One region of the Streptomyces sp. NPDC015345 genome, then DNA from elsewhere that is predicted to be linked to it. Evidence: riboswitches for the same ligand, from Rfam matches in the RefSeq annotation. Region 1 holds a riboswitch; each other region holds the start of a gene.
The links. Region 1 has a riboswitch for cyclic di-AMP ahead of ACF062_RS15915 (NlpC/P60 family protein). Riboswitches for the same ligand answer to the same signal wherever they lie in the genome.

Region 2: another riboswitch for cyclic di-AMP. It lies ahead of ACF062_RS24445 (M23 family metallopeptidase); the one in region 1 lies ahead of ACF062_RS15915 (NlpC/P60 family protein).
Region 3: another riboswitch for cyclic di-AMP. It lies ahead of ACF062_RS09825 (transglycosylase SLT domain-containing protein); the one in region 1 lies ahead of ACF062_RS15915 (NlpC/P60 family protein).

What each region holds. Positions count from the first base shown of each region.
Region 1 is NZ_JBIBTX010000003.1:783,329-787,710, reverse strand. It holds gene ACF062_RS15920 (hypothetical protein) at 1-211, shown strand, start outside; gene ACF062_RS15915 (NlpC/P60 family protein) at 298-1,533, opposite strand; cyclic di-AMP (ydaO/yuaA leader) riboswitch at 1,541-1,697, opposite strand; gene pcrA (DNA helicase PcrA) at 1,975-4,382, shown strand, end outside.
Region 2 is NZ_JBIBTX010000005.1:701,660-706,041, forward strand. It holds gene ACF062_RS24440 (PP2C family protein-serine/threonine phosphatase) at 1-1,066, shown strand, start outside; cyclic di-AMP (ydaO/yuaA leader) riboswitch at 1,298-1,445, shown strand; gene ACF062_RS24445 (M23 family metallopeptidase) at 1,457-2,533, shown strand; gene ACF062_RS24450 (aldo/keto reductase) at 2,609-3,553, shown strand; gene ACF062_RS24455 (PrsW family intramembrane metalloprotease) at 3,550-4,382, opposite strand, start outside.
Region 3 is NZ_JBIBTX010000002.1:794,592-798,973, reverse strand. It holds gene ACF062_RS09840 (fumarylacetoacetate hydrolase family protein) at 1-904, shown strand, start outside; gene ACF062_RS09835 (hypothetical protein) at 1,023-1,145, opposite strand; gene ACF062_RS09830 (hypothetical protein) at 1,271-1,543, opposite strand; cyclic di-AMP (ydaO/yuaA leader) riboswitch at 1,762-1,926, shown strand; gene ACF062_RS09825 (transglycosylase SLT domain-containing protein) at 1,930-2,652, shown strand; gene ACF062_RS09820 (GlsB/YeaQ/YmgE family stress response membrane protein) at 2,857-3,117, shown strand; gene ACF062_RS09815 (phosphatase PAP2 family protein) at 3,209-3,757, opposite strand; gene ACF062_RS09810 (NADP-dependent oxidoreductase) at 3,874-4,382, opposite strand, start outside.

The DNA.
Region 1 (4,382 bases):
GCTCGTCACCGGCGTCGCCCTCGTGGGTCTCAACCAGGCGGACGGCAACGCGGTCAACAACATCAAGATCGGCATCAAGATGGCCGTGCTGATCGTGATCCTCGCGCTGGTCTATGTGAAGCGGGACGAGGAGAAGATCGACAAGGGTGTGTTCGGCGCGGTGGGGCTGCTGACCACGGCGAACATCTTCATCGCCGTGCTGTGGACCTGATCCCCGCAACCGGCCCTCTACGCGCGCGTGGCCCGCGCTCCTTCGGGAGTGCGGGCCACGCGCGCGTAGAGGGTGACTTTCCGCGGCTATGCCGGGCGCACCACGCTGTGGATCGGCATGTAGTAGATCGATTCGACGCGGACCTTGGCGCCCGGCTTCGGGGCGTGGATCATCTTGCCGCCGCCGATGTAGATCCCCACGTGGCTGATGTCGTCGTAGAAGAAGACCAGGTCGCCCGGCTCGGCGTCGGCGGTCTTCACGGTCGTGCCGGCCTTCACCTGGTCCCAAGTGGTGCGGGGCAGGGTGATCCCCGCCGCCTTCCAGGCGTCCTGGGTGAGCCCGGAGCAGTCGTAGGAGTCGGGCCCGGTCGCGCCCCAGACGTACGGCTTGCCGATCTGTGCCTCCGCGAAGTCGATGACCTTCGCGGCCTTGGTGGCGTAACTCCCGTCGGTGCTTCCGGAGCCCGAGCCGCCACCGGAGCCCGAGCCCTCGCCAGAGCCCGAGCCTGAACCCGAGCCGGCGCCGGAACCCGATCCGGAGTCCTGGCCCTCTCCCTGCCCCTGCTCCTCCCGCTCCTTCCGGGCCGCCTCCTCCGCCTTGCGCTTGCGCTCCGCCTCGGCGGCCTCCTTGCGGGCCAGCTCCTCGGCCTTGCGCTTGGCCTCGCGCTCCCTCTTCCGCTCGATCGCGGCGAGCCGGGCCTTCTCCTCGGCGGTCAGCTCCGAGAGCAGTTCACGCGCCTCGCCCAGCTTCTTCTGGACGGTCTCCTTGCTCGTCCTGAGATCGTCCCGCGAGTCGCTCAGCGTCTCCACGCTCCGCGCGGCCTTCGTACGCTGCTTCGTCGCCGACACCTGCTGAGCCTGGTAGTCGTCGACGGCCTTCTTCTGCCGCTTGGTCAGCCGGTCCGCCAGGTGGTTCTGGTCGAAGAAACCCTGCGGATCCTTGGCGAGCATCATCGTGGCGGTGTGGGAGACGGCCCCGGTGCGGTACTGGGCGGCGGCGATGGAGCCGAGCTCCTGGCGCGCCTCGTTCAGCCTGTCCGCGCGCTCGGCCACGTCGTCGAGCAGCCGGTCGGCCTTCTTGCGCTGCTTCTCGGTCTTCTCCTTGGCCGAGTTGTACTTCTGGGTGGCCACGCCCGCCTGGTGGTACAGGTCGTCGACCTTCTTCCGCACCTCTTCGAGGCTGGGCTTCGCCGGTGCGGAGGGGGCCGCCTGCGCCGTCTGTGACAGGAGCGCCACGGAGGTGAAGGCGGCCGTCGTGATGCCGACGGCGGGGGCGGTGCGTATTCCGGCTGTCCGGGTCCGCGGCTTGCGGTGCGACGCCAAGGGAGGCGACTCCTTCCGTAGACCGCCTACCGGGTTAGCTGTCGGGTTCGGGCGGATGGTCCGGAAGGTTGCCCTACGGTCCCGTACTGCGTACGGGACCGATTCACCCCAGGTTTTCGGTGGGTCCCCGGCTCCGAACAGGTCGGACTCGGCGGAGGCAACCCGTTCCCGGCGGGATTCGCCGGTGGGAGGACGAGCGGCCCGCGGAGCACGCTAGCCAACTCGTGTGGCGCGTGTGAAGGTTGATGTTCGTTATGCCCGATACATTTCCGTTACTTTCCGGGGCACCGGGGCCGGGCAGGCGGCGCTGTCGCGGAGCGTGACCAGGTGTGGGCGTGGCGTAGGTGAGGCGTAGGCAGGCGCAAGCCGGACGGGCTTCGGGAGGAAGGTGGCCGGAACCCGGGGCGGGTTGTCAGTGGGGCCGCCTAGACTCGGGAGGCGATGAGCAGCCTCTTTGATGACAGCTTCCTGGCGGACCTGCGGCCTTCCCGGGCCACGGACGAAGAGCCCCCGCCGCCGCCCGAGGACAGCGCTCCGGAACCGGTTCCGGACGACTTGTTCGACGGGAAGTTCGACGTGCCCATGACCCGGGACACGCACTACCGCGACGGGGCCCCGCGCCCGGTCATCGACCCGGCGGCGCTCCTGGAGGGGCTGAACGAGAACCAGCGTGCGGCGGTCGTGCACGCCGGCTCCCCGCTGCTCATCGTGGCCGGCGCCGGTTCGGGCAAGACCCGCGTGCTGACCCACCGCATCGCGTATCTCCTGGCGGAGCGCGGCGTGCACCCGGGGCAGATCCTCGCGATCACCTTCACGAACAAGGCCGCGGGCGAGATGAAGGAGCGCGTCGAGCAGCTCGTCGGCCCCCGGGCCAACGCGATGTGGGTCTCGACCTTCCACAGCGCCTGCGTCCGCATCCTGCGCCGCGAGTACAAGAAGCTCGGCTTCACGTCCTCCTTCTCGATCTACGACGCCGCGGACTCCAAGCGTCTGATGGCCCTGGTCTGCCGCGACCTGGACCTCGACCCGAAGAAGTTCCCGCCGAAGTCCTTCAGCGCCAAGATCTCGAACCTGAAGAACGAGCTGATCGACGAGGAGGACTTCGCCGGACAGGCCGCTGACGGCTTCGAGAAGACCCTCGCCCAGGCCTACGCCATGTACCAGTCACGCCTGCGTGAGGCGAACGCGCTGGACTTCGACGACCTGATCATGACGACGGTCCACCTCCTGCGCGCCTTCCCGGACGTCGCCGAGCACTACCGCCGCCGCTTCCGGCACGTCATGGTCGACGAGTACCAGGACACCAACCACGCGCAGTACGCCCTGGTGCGCGAGCTGGTCGGCCCCTCCGGTGGCGAAGGTGACGACCCGGCGGAGCTGTGCGTGGTGGGTGACGCGGACCAGTCGATCTACGCCTTCCGCGGCGCCACGATCCGCAACATCCTCCAGTTCGAGGAGGACTACACCGACGCGACCACGATCCTCCTGGAGCAGAACTACCGCTCCACGCAGACGATCCTGAGCGCCGCGAACGCGGTCATCGAGCGGAACGAGAGCCGCCGCCCGAAGAACCTGTGGACCAACCAGGGCGCGGGCGCCCGCATCACCGGCTACGTGGCAGACACCGAGCACGACGAGGCGCAATTCGTCGCCGACGAGATCGACCGGCTCACGGACGCGGGCGACGCGAAGGCCGGCGACGTCGCGATCTTCTACCGCACGAACGCCCAGTCGCGTGTCTTCGAAGAGATCTTCATCCGCGTCGGCCTGCCCTACAAGGTCGTCGGCGGCGTCCGCTTCTACGAGCGCAAGGAGGTCCGCGATGTGCTGGCCTACCTGCGCGTTCTCGCCAACCCCGAGGACGCGGTCCCGCTGCGCCGTATCCTGAACGTCCCCAAGAGGGGCATCGGCGACCGCGCGGAAGCCATGATCGACGCGCTCTCGCAGCGCGAGAAGATCTCCTTCCCGCAGGCGCTGCGCCGCGTCGACGAGGCGTACGGAATGGCGGCCCGCTCGACCAACGCCGTCAAGCGGTTCAACACGCTCATGGAGGAGCTGCGGACCGTCGTCGAGTCCGGCGCGGGCCCGGCCGTCGTCCTGGAGGCCGTACTCGAACGGACCGGCTACCTCGCCGAGTTGCAGGCCTCGACCGACCCACAGGACGAGACCCGTATCGAGAACCTCCAGGAACTCGCCGCCGTCGCCCTGGAGTTCGAGCAGGAGAACGCCCAAGCGGCCGGTGCCCAGGAAGACGGCCAGGCGGAAGGCCCAGCGGAAGGTGACGAAGGGGCCGCCGCCCCGGCCGGCACGCTCTCCGACTTCCTGGAGCGCGTCGCGCTCGTCGCCGACTCCGACCAGATTCCGGATGAGGAGGACGACGGCTCCGGAGTCATCACCCTCATGACGCTCCACACCGCCAAGGGCCTCGAATTCCCCGTGGTCTTCCTGACCGGCATGGAGGACGGCGTCTTCCCGCACATGCGCTCTCTCGGGCAGGTCAAGGAGCTGGAGGAGGAGCGCCGCCTCGCCTACGTGGGCATCACGCGCGCGCGCGAGCGGCTCTATCTGACGCGGTCCTCGATGCGCAGCGCCTGGGGCCAGCCCTCGTACAACCCGCCGTCGCGCTTCCTCGAAGAGATTCCGGATACGTATCTGGACTGGAAGCGGAAGGGCTCTGTCGGCGCCCTCGCGTCGTCGGGTCCCGCCGCGGGCATCGCCTCGTCGCTGTCCTCGTCGCGTTCGCGCACGGGCGGCGCGCAGGGCTTCGCCACGCGCCGCGCCTCGGAGAAGCCGGTGGTCTCGCTGGCGGTCGGGGACCGGGTCACGCACGACCAGTTCGGCCTCGGGAC
Region 2 (4,382 bases), on a different contig from region 1:
CGTGTACGACGCCCTGACCCCGCCCGAGTTCACCGCCGCACCGCTCTTCACGGCGGCCCCGCTGATCGCCGCCCCCTTCTACTCGCTGCTCGGCACCGTCCTGACGGGCGTCGCGGCCTCGGTCGCGGTCACCGTGCTGCACTACGGCAGCTCCGTCGGCGGCCATGTCGAGGCCGTCACCGAACTGCTCACCGTGACGACCGTCGCGGCCCTCGCGATCTTCATCAACCGCGTCGTGCGCCGTGGCAACGACCGGCTCGCCATCGCCCGCTCCATCGCCGAGGCCACCCAGCGCGCCGTGCTGCCACAGCCCGACCCCCGCATCGGCGGGCTCGACCTCGCGGCGCGGTACGAGGCCGCGCAGGCCGACGCGTTCATCGGCGGTGATCTGTACGCCGTACAGGACACCCCGCACGGCGTACGGCTCATCGTCGGCGACGTCCGTGGCAAGGGCATGGGCGCGGTGGCCGCCGTCGCCGTCGTCATCGGCGCCTTCCGTGAGGCCGCCGAGCAGGAGACCACCCTGGAGGCCGTGGCGCAGCGCCTGGAGCGGGCCCTCGCGCGGGAGGGCACCCGGCGCGACGGGCTCGACGCCTTCGAGGGGTTCACCACCGCCGTCCTCGCGGAGATCCGGGTCGGCGACGGCTGCGTACGGCTGGTGAACCGGGGGCATCCGGAGCCGCTGCTGCTGCGGGGCGACGGCCGGCTGTGCGTGCTCTCCCCGAGCGAGCCCGCGCTGCCGCTCGGCATGGGGGAGCTAGGGGCGTGGCCGGACCGGGCGGACGAGTCGGAGTTCCCGCCCGGGGCGATGCTGCTCTTCTACACGGACGGTCTCTCGGAGGCGCGCGACGCGACCGGGGCCTTCTACGACCCCGCGACCCGGCTCGGCGGGCGGATCTTCCCCGGCCGGGAGGGCCCGCACACGCTGCTCGCCACGCTCACGCAGGAGGTGCGGCGGCACACCGGGGGCGCGGCGACGGACGACATGGCGCTGCTCGCGGTGCGGCGGCCGGCCACCGGGGACGGCAAGGCCGCGGCGGAGAGCCATGTCACTGGCCGTGACTGAAGTGCAGCCCTCCGCATCACAACTGACGTTCTGTCAAGGGAATGTGAAGTTCCGGTGTGTGACTTTCTCGGGTGACACAGGGTCAACTTGCCCCGGTGCGAACCCTCGTGTCCCGTTAAGTCCTGCCCGCGAGCGTTAATGATCAATCGGAACAGCTTGGAATACGGCACCGCTGTCTATTAACGTTCGATAACGCAGCGCGGTCGTCCCAGCCGTCACTAGAGGCGGCTCCGTGCGCACACGCCTAATCCCGCAAGGGAGCCGGGGAACCACCAACTTGGGGTGAATCGGGCAGCTGTGCATCCGTGCCGGTTGTCCGTAGGAGACCTTCCTGCTCCGAACCCGTCAGCTAACCCGGTAGGCGAGAAGGAAGGAAAGGAGTGCGCCCCAGTGGCGTCCAACCGGCCTGCCCCCCAAGCCGCGTACGTACCGAATGACGACGACTTCGGTGGTTACGACCAGGAGACCTGGGAGGAATGGAATCCCACCGAGGAGTCCGTCCGTCCCGTCCGCGGCAGGCACCGTGTGCACAAGAAGGGCGGCGGCGGGCTCGCCCGCAGCTCCACCGTGCTGGGCGTCGGCGTCATCGCCGCCGTCGGCGCGGGCGGCATAGCCACCGCGCAGGACGGCAAGGCGCCCGTCTCCATCTCGATGCCCGACCTCGGCGCCGTCGCCGACTCGCTCCCCGAGGCCGAGTCCCTGCCCGGCGTGGGCTCCCTCCTCTCCGACGACTCCGCCGCCCCCGCGGGCTCCGAAGCCGTCACGGCCGCGGCTCCGCTCAGCGCCGCCGGTGTCAGCTCCACCGACGCCGAGCAGGGCGCCACGGACGCGGGCGAGGCACTGCGCGCCCGCATCATGCAGCAGGCCGAGAACCAGCAGGACCAGGCGGACGACGCGGTGCGGACCGCGGCCGAGGAGGCCGCCGTCAAGAAGGCCGCCGAGGAGGCCGCCGCCCAGCAGAGGCTGGCCGAGCGGAAGGCCGACGCCAAGGCCGCCGCCAAGAAGAAGAAGGAGCAGGAGGCCCGCGAGGCCAAGGCCCTGGCCGAGCGCCGGGCCAAGCTCGCCAAGAGCTACGCGCTGCCCACCTCCTCGTACACCATCACGTCGCACTTCGGTGTCGCCGGCTCCATGTGGTCCTCCGGGCACCACACCGGCCTCGACTTCGCCGCACCGACGGGTACCCCGCTCAAGGCCGTCCACACCGGCACCGTCAAGGAAGCCGGCTGGGCGGGCGCGTACGGCTACCGCACCGTCCTGGAGCTGAGCGACGGCACCGAGGTCTGGTACTGCCACCAGTCCTCGATGAACGTCAGCGCGGGACAGAAGGTCAGCACCGGCGATGTCATCGGGCGCGTCGGCGCGACCGGCAACGTCACCGGACCGCACCTCCACATGGAGGTCCACACCGCGGGCGGCTCCACCGTCGACCCCCTCGCCTGGCTCCAGAGTAAGGGCCTCAACCCCTGACCCGAAGCGGACGACTTGACGTTCATTTGGGGGAGCCGCCGGAATTCTGTTTCCGGCGGCTCCGTTGAGGAACGCATGACTTCTCTTCGCACGCTTGGCTCATCCGACCTCGAGGTCTTCCCGCTCGCCCTCGGCGGCAACGTCTTCGGCTGGACCGCCGACCGGACGGCGTCCTTCGCCGTCCTCGACGCCTACACCGCCGCGGGAGGCAACTTCATCGACACCGCCGACACCTATTCGAGCTGGGTGGAGGGGAACGAGGGCGGCGAGTCCGAGACCCTCATCGGCGAGTGGCTGGCCGAGCGCGGCAACCGCTCCGACATCCTCCTGGCCACGAAGGCCGGCGCCCACCCCGAGTACAAGGGGCTGGCCCCGGACACCATCAAGAGGGCCGCCGACGCCTCGCTGCGCCGCCTCGGCACCGACTACATCGACCTGTACTACACCCACTTCGACGACACCTCGGTCCCCGTCGAGGAGATCATCGGGGCACTGGACGAGCTGGTCACGGCCGGCAAGGTGCGCGCCATCGCCGCCTCCAACATCTCCCCCGAGCGGCTCCAGGAATCCCTCGACTTCTCCGACCGCGAGGGCCTCGCGCGCTATGTCGCGCTCCAGCCGCACTACAACCTCGTCTCCCGCGACACCTACGAGGGCCGGCTCCAGGAGCTCGCCTCGCGCTCCGGCCTCGCCGCCGTCCCCTACTTCGCCCTCGCGTCGGGCTTCCTCACCGGCAAGTACCGCCCCGGCACACGCGTCGAGAGCGCGCGCAGCGGCCGGGTCGAGGAGTACGTGGGCAGCGAGCGGGGCGACCGGGTCCTCGCCGCGCTCGACGGGATCGCCGAGGCGCATGACGCCGAGGTCGCGACCGTGGCCCTCGCCTGGCTCGCGGCGCAGCCCACCGTGGCGGCGCCGCTCGCCTCCGCGCGCACGGTCGAGCAGCTGCCCGCGCTGCTCGCGGTGGCGGACCTCTCCCTGACGGACGCCGAGCTGTCGGCGCTGACGGCGGCCTCCGCCTAGGTGCGGTAGGGGTTGTGGGCCGGGTGGCCGTATGCCGGACGGGGCTGCGGCTGCCCGTACGGAGCGGGGGCGTACGCGGCAGGGGCGTAGGGGGCGCACGGGGCGTGCGGGTACGCGGCGTGGGGGTGGCCGTACGGCGCGTACGGCATCGGGAGCATGACCGGGGCGGTGGCGCGGGCCGCGTAGGCCAGGGCGGGCCGGGCCGGTTCGCGGCGCTCCCAGAGCTTCTCGAGCAACTCCCGCTCGCGTACGACGAAGTCGGCGCCCGCCCGGCCGCGGCGGCCCCGGTGGCGCAGGAACGCCAGTGACGTCGCGTACGTCTCGTACTCCATGACCGCCCGGCCCGCGGCCTTCCCCCAGGCGTATGAGGCGTAGTCGCGGGCCAGCGCGCGGGCCCGCATCGAGCCGAGCGCGTACGGCTCGGGCGGGGTGAGCCAGCCCGCCGCCGCGTACACGGGCAGTTCGGCGCGGATCATGCGCAGCTCGCGCTGCCGGGTCCAGATCGCCAGCCACGTCAGCAGCCCGAACGACGGCAGCATGAAGAGCGCGTACACGGCGAAGAACCCGTACTGGCCGAAGACCGCGGAGCCGTTCCACAGCGCGTGCATGCCCATCGCGAGCAGCAGTCCGCCGAGCGGCAGCAGCGCGCGGCGCAGGCGCATGCGCTCCGCCGAGAAGGCGGCGATGCCGAAGCCGATGCCGGTCAGGACGGTGAAGAGCGGGTGCGCGAAGGGCGACATGACCACGCGTACGAAGAACGTCGCGGCCGTCACGGAGGCGAGGCCGCTGTCGCGGCTGAGCTGGTCGGTGACGAAAGCGTTGCCGAGGT
Region 3 (4,382 bases), on a different contig from region 1:
CTTCCCGTTGCCCGGCGTCACCTCGCTCACCGCGCTGGTCCAGGAGACCGGCGGGCTCCCCGGGCTGCTCGCCGCGGGCGCGGCGGCCCTCGACGTGACCCCCGGCCCGCACGTCTCCCGGGTACGGCTGCTGGCCCCGCTCCAGCCCGCCTCGGTACGGGACTTCGTGACCTTCGAGGAGCACGTCGAAGGGGTGCGCCGCGCCGTGGAGGGCACCGGCGGTGTCCCCGAGCAGTGGTACGCGGCCCCGACCTTCTACTTCACCAACCCGCACGCGATCTACGGCCACCGCGAGGACGTGCCCGTGCCGCCGGGGTCGGCCGTGCTGGACTTCGAGCTGGAGGTGGGCGCGGTGATCGGGCGAGAGGGCCGGGACCTCACGCCCGAGCAGGCCCGCGACCACATCGTCGGCTACACGGTCTTCAACGACTGGTCGGCGCGGGACCTTCAGGGCGCGGAGATGAAGGTCGGCCTCGGCCCCTGCAAGGGCAAGGACACCGCCACCACCCTCGGCCCGTACCTGGTCACCGCCGACGAGCTGGAGCCGTACCGGGACGCCGAGGGGTTCCTACGCCTTGCCCTGACCGCCGAGGTCAACGGCGAGAAGGCCGGCGAGGACCTGCTGTCCAACATGAGCTGGACCTTCGAGGAGATGGCCGCCTACGCCTCGCGCGGCACCCGCGTCGTCCCGGGTGACGTCCTCGGCTCGGGCACCTGCGGCAACGGAGGCTGTCTCGCCGAGCTGTGGGGCCGGCGCGGCGAGCAGACCCCTGCGCCACTGAAGCCCGGCGACACCGTCACCCTCACGGCGGAGGGCATCGGCACGCTCACGAACACCGTCGTCCCCGGGGCGGAGCCCGTGCCCCTGCCGACCGGCCGACGGCGTGGCCGTGAGCGGCCGTGAGCGGCCTGCGGGGCAGACCACCGACAGTTCCGTGTCGTCGCCCTGTGCCCCCTGACGACGGCCCGCGCGAGCGGACCACGCACCAGACCGAAGGGCCGTGACGTCGCCGCGTGGACGGTCACTTTTCCTGCGCCGTACGGCAGTTGATGCGGTAGAGCGGCGGGAGTACGCGAACGCCGGTGCCCGGGGAGGCGTGCCGGTTCGGCCCCGGCGGCCGCTCCGGTGCGGTGACCTCGCCCATACGCCCTCCTTGTTCGATCGCGTGGACCACCAACACGCCACCTACGGCGCGGAGTTGGGACTGCCCGAGGCGGTGCTCGCCGAGGTGGCGGTCGCCCCCGGACGATGACGCGACGCGTACCGCCACTAACGGAGTTCGACCGGATGCTCGACACCGCGCTCGCCGGAATCAAGGAACGGGCCGCCGAACGGGCCGCCTGAAAACGCGGCCGATGAATCGTCAACTCCCAGATCCGCCGAGCCGCCCACCCCTTTTCCGGCAATGGCCGCTCTTTCCATATCCGCGTCCACATCCACCTCCACACGACCTCCGCCTACCGGCATCATCGAGCGTTGCAATATGCCCGATTTGACGCGGCGAGCGGCATTTAATCCACACCTCTCCGTGAAATGGGTCACGCCGACTCCCGCACGCGCCGAAGATCTCGGAGCGCATTCCCGTTCTGCGGACAGAGAGTTGAGTTTTGGATCAAAGAGGGCCAAGGGAATTTGATCTCCACGAACCGACCTCTCGCATTGCCGCCGCGAATTCGCGCCTTGTTACCTCCGGCCTTTCTCGCTTAATGTCACCGTCGAACCGGATGGAACGCCGAATCCTGCCGCTGTCCGGAAGCCGTTACACCCACCCACTTACTCACTCACGCACGGCAGGAGCGGGGGAACCAGGTAAGCCGCCGATCCGGTTTCCGGAACGGCTCGGGGTGAAGTCGCATGCCCAGTGCGACCGGACATCTCCCGTCCGAACCCGACAGCTCACCTCGTAGGCGACGGAGAGGAAATTCGTCATGCCTGCAAAGGGAAAGCACCGCCGTCCCAAGTCCCGCTCGCTCACCCGGGGCATCGCCGCCGCGGGAACGGGCGGAGCCGTGCTCGTCCTGCCGGTGCTCGGCGCGACCGCCGCCCACGCGGCTCAGGCCCCTGCGGCCGTCAAGCCCGCCGCCGCCCCGAACACCCACGTAGTCGTCGCGGGTGACTCCCTTTCCAAGATCGCCCGGGAGCATTCCTTGAGCGGCGGCTGGAAAAAGCTCTACGAGGACAATCGCAACGTCCTCGGTGACGACCCGAAGCTGATCCACCCCGGTCTCAAGCTCACCCTCGGCAAGAAGAACGCCGCCGAGCCCGCGAAGAAGGCGACCGCTTCCCCGGCTTCCGTCAAGACCGCCGCCGCCCCGGCGAAGAAGTCCTACAGCGACAACCTCGACGGCTGGATCCGGGAGTCGCTCGACATCATGGCGCAGCACGGCATTCCCGGCACGTACGAGGGAATCCACCGCAACGTCATGCGCGAGTCCTCCGGCAACCCGTGGGCCATCAACAACTGGGACTCCAACGCCGTCGCCGGAACCCCGTCGAAGGGCCTCCTCCAGGTGATCGCCCCCACCTTCGAGGCGTACCACGTGCCCGGCACCTCGACGGACAGCTACGACCCGGTCGCCAACATCACCGCCGCCTGCAACTACGCGGCCGACCGGTACGGCTCGATCGACAACGTGAACGGCCCGTACTAGACCGCGCCTCTCTGACATGCCGTGAGCCCCGGACACGTGGTGTGCCGGGGCTCACGGCATGCCCGTTCCGCGCGGCGGGGCGGACGGGAGAGGAATGGGCCGCGGATTGCCGGGCACGCGGACGTTGGTAGCCGAAAGATCGGAACCGAAGATCGGAACCGTAGACAGTCGGAACCGTAGACAGAAGTAAACGAAGGAGTTGTCGTGTCGTTCCTCTGGGCCATCATCGCGGGACTCATCATCGGCCTGCTGGCCAAGCTCGTTCTGCCGGGGCGTCAGCCCATTCCCCTGTGGCTGACGGTTCTCCTCGGCATCGTGGGCGCCGTGGTCGGCAACGCTCTCGCCAGCGCCTTCGGCGTTCGCGACACCGGCGGCATCGACTGGATCCGGCACGTCTTCCAGATCGGCGTCGCAGCCGTCCTCATCTCCTTCGTCACCCCTCTGTGGGCCCGACGACACGCTTGATCCCGTCCTGCATCCCGTCCCCTTCCGCGAAGGCCCCCGGCGCACCGCGCCGGGGGCCTTCGTCTCGGCTCGTGCCGACGTCCCGTGTCTCCTACGTCCAGTGGCGCAGGGCAAGGCGGGGAGTCTGCCGGACCAGCCAGGCGCCGGCCAGGCCGATGGCGGCGCCGGCGACGACGTCGCTGGGGTAGTGGGCGCCGCTCTGCACGCGCTCGACCGACACCATCGCCGCCGGTACCGCGCAGACGAGGCCGGCGGCCGGCCAGGCGGGAAGGACGGCGGCGGTGAATCCCACCGCCGCCGCGGTGTGCCCGGAGGGGAAGGAGGAGGAGTCGGGCCGGTCGTCGGCCTCGTCGTGCGGGAACCACTCCTTGGGCGGCCGGGGCCGGTCGGCCAGCTGCTTGCACACGCCGTTCGACGCCAGCTGCGCCACCGTCATGGCGGCGAGACCGGCCACGGCCGCGGTACGGCCGCGCCACCCGCCCAGGCACGCCATCGCGACGGCGGCCCCGCACCACAGCTTCGTGCTCTCCGCCGCCTCCTCCACCCCGGAGAGCACCTTGCCCACACCTGGCGCGACGCGCCGGGCCACCTGCTGCGTCACCACTCGATCGACCTCACTCACAACCGTCAGCAACTTCATGCGCACCAGGTATCCCGTAACGCCGGAAGATACGCAGCTCTTGATCACTTGAGGCCGACCGGTCCGGTCACGTGAGGCCGACTGGCCGAGCCGGTCGGGCCCGCGGCGATCAGGACTCAGACGATCAGGACCCGGCGCCCACGGGTGTGACCGGCCTGGCTGTCGACGTGTGCCGCCGCGGCATCGGCGAGCGGGTACGACTTCTCGACCGGGATGTGGAGCTTGCCCCGCGAGATGAGGCCGGCGGCCTCGACGAGCGCTTCCGGCACGCTCCCGGCCACGCCGGAGAACCGGACACCGAACTCCGGCGCGCCGAGATCGGCGATCGAGAGCACCTTCCGCGGGTCCCCGGTCAGCTCGACGAGTTCGCGGATGACGCCCGATCCGGCCAGGTCCAGAGCCGCGTCGACAGGGCCGAGCCGCCGCACCCGCTCCACCCAGCCCTCGCCGTACGTCGTGGCGCGGGCACCCAGGCCGCGCAGATAGTCCTGGTTCGCGGCCCCCGCCGTGCCGATCACGGCGATGCCCCGGTCGCGGGCGATCTGGAGGACCGCCGACCCGACTCCCCCGGACGCGCCGCTGACCAGCAGCGTCTGCCCGGACCGCACACCGACCTCGCGGATGA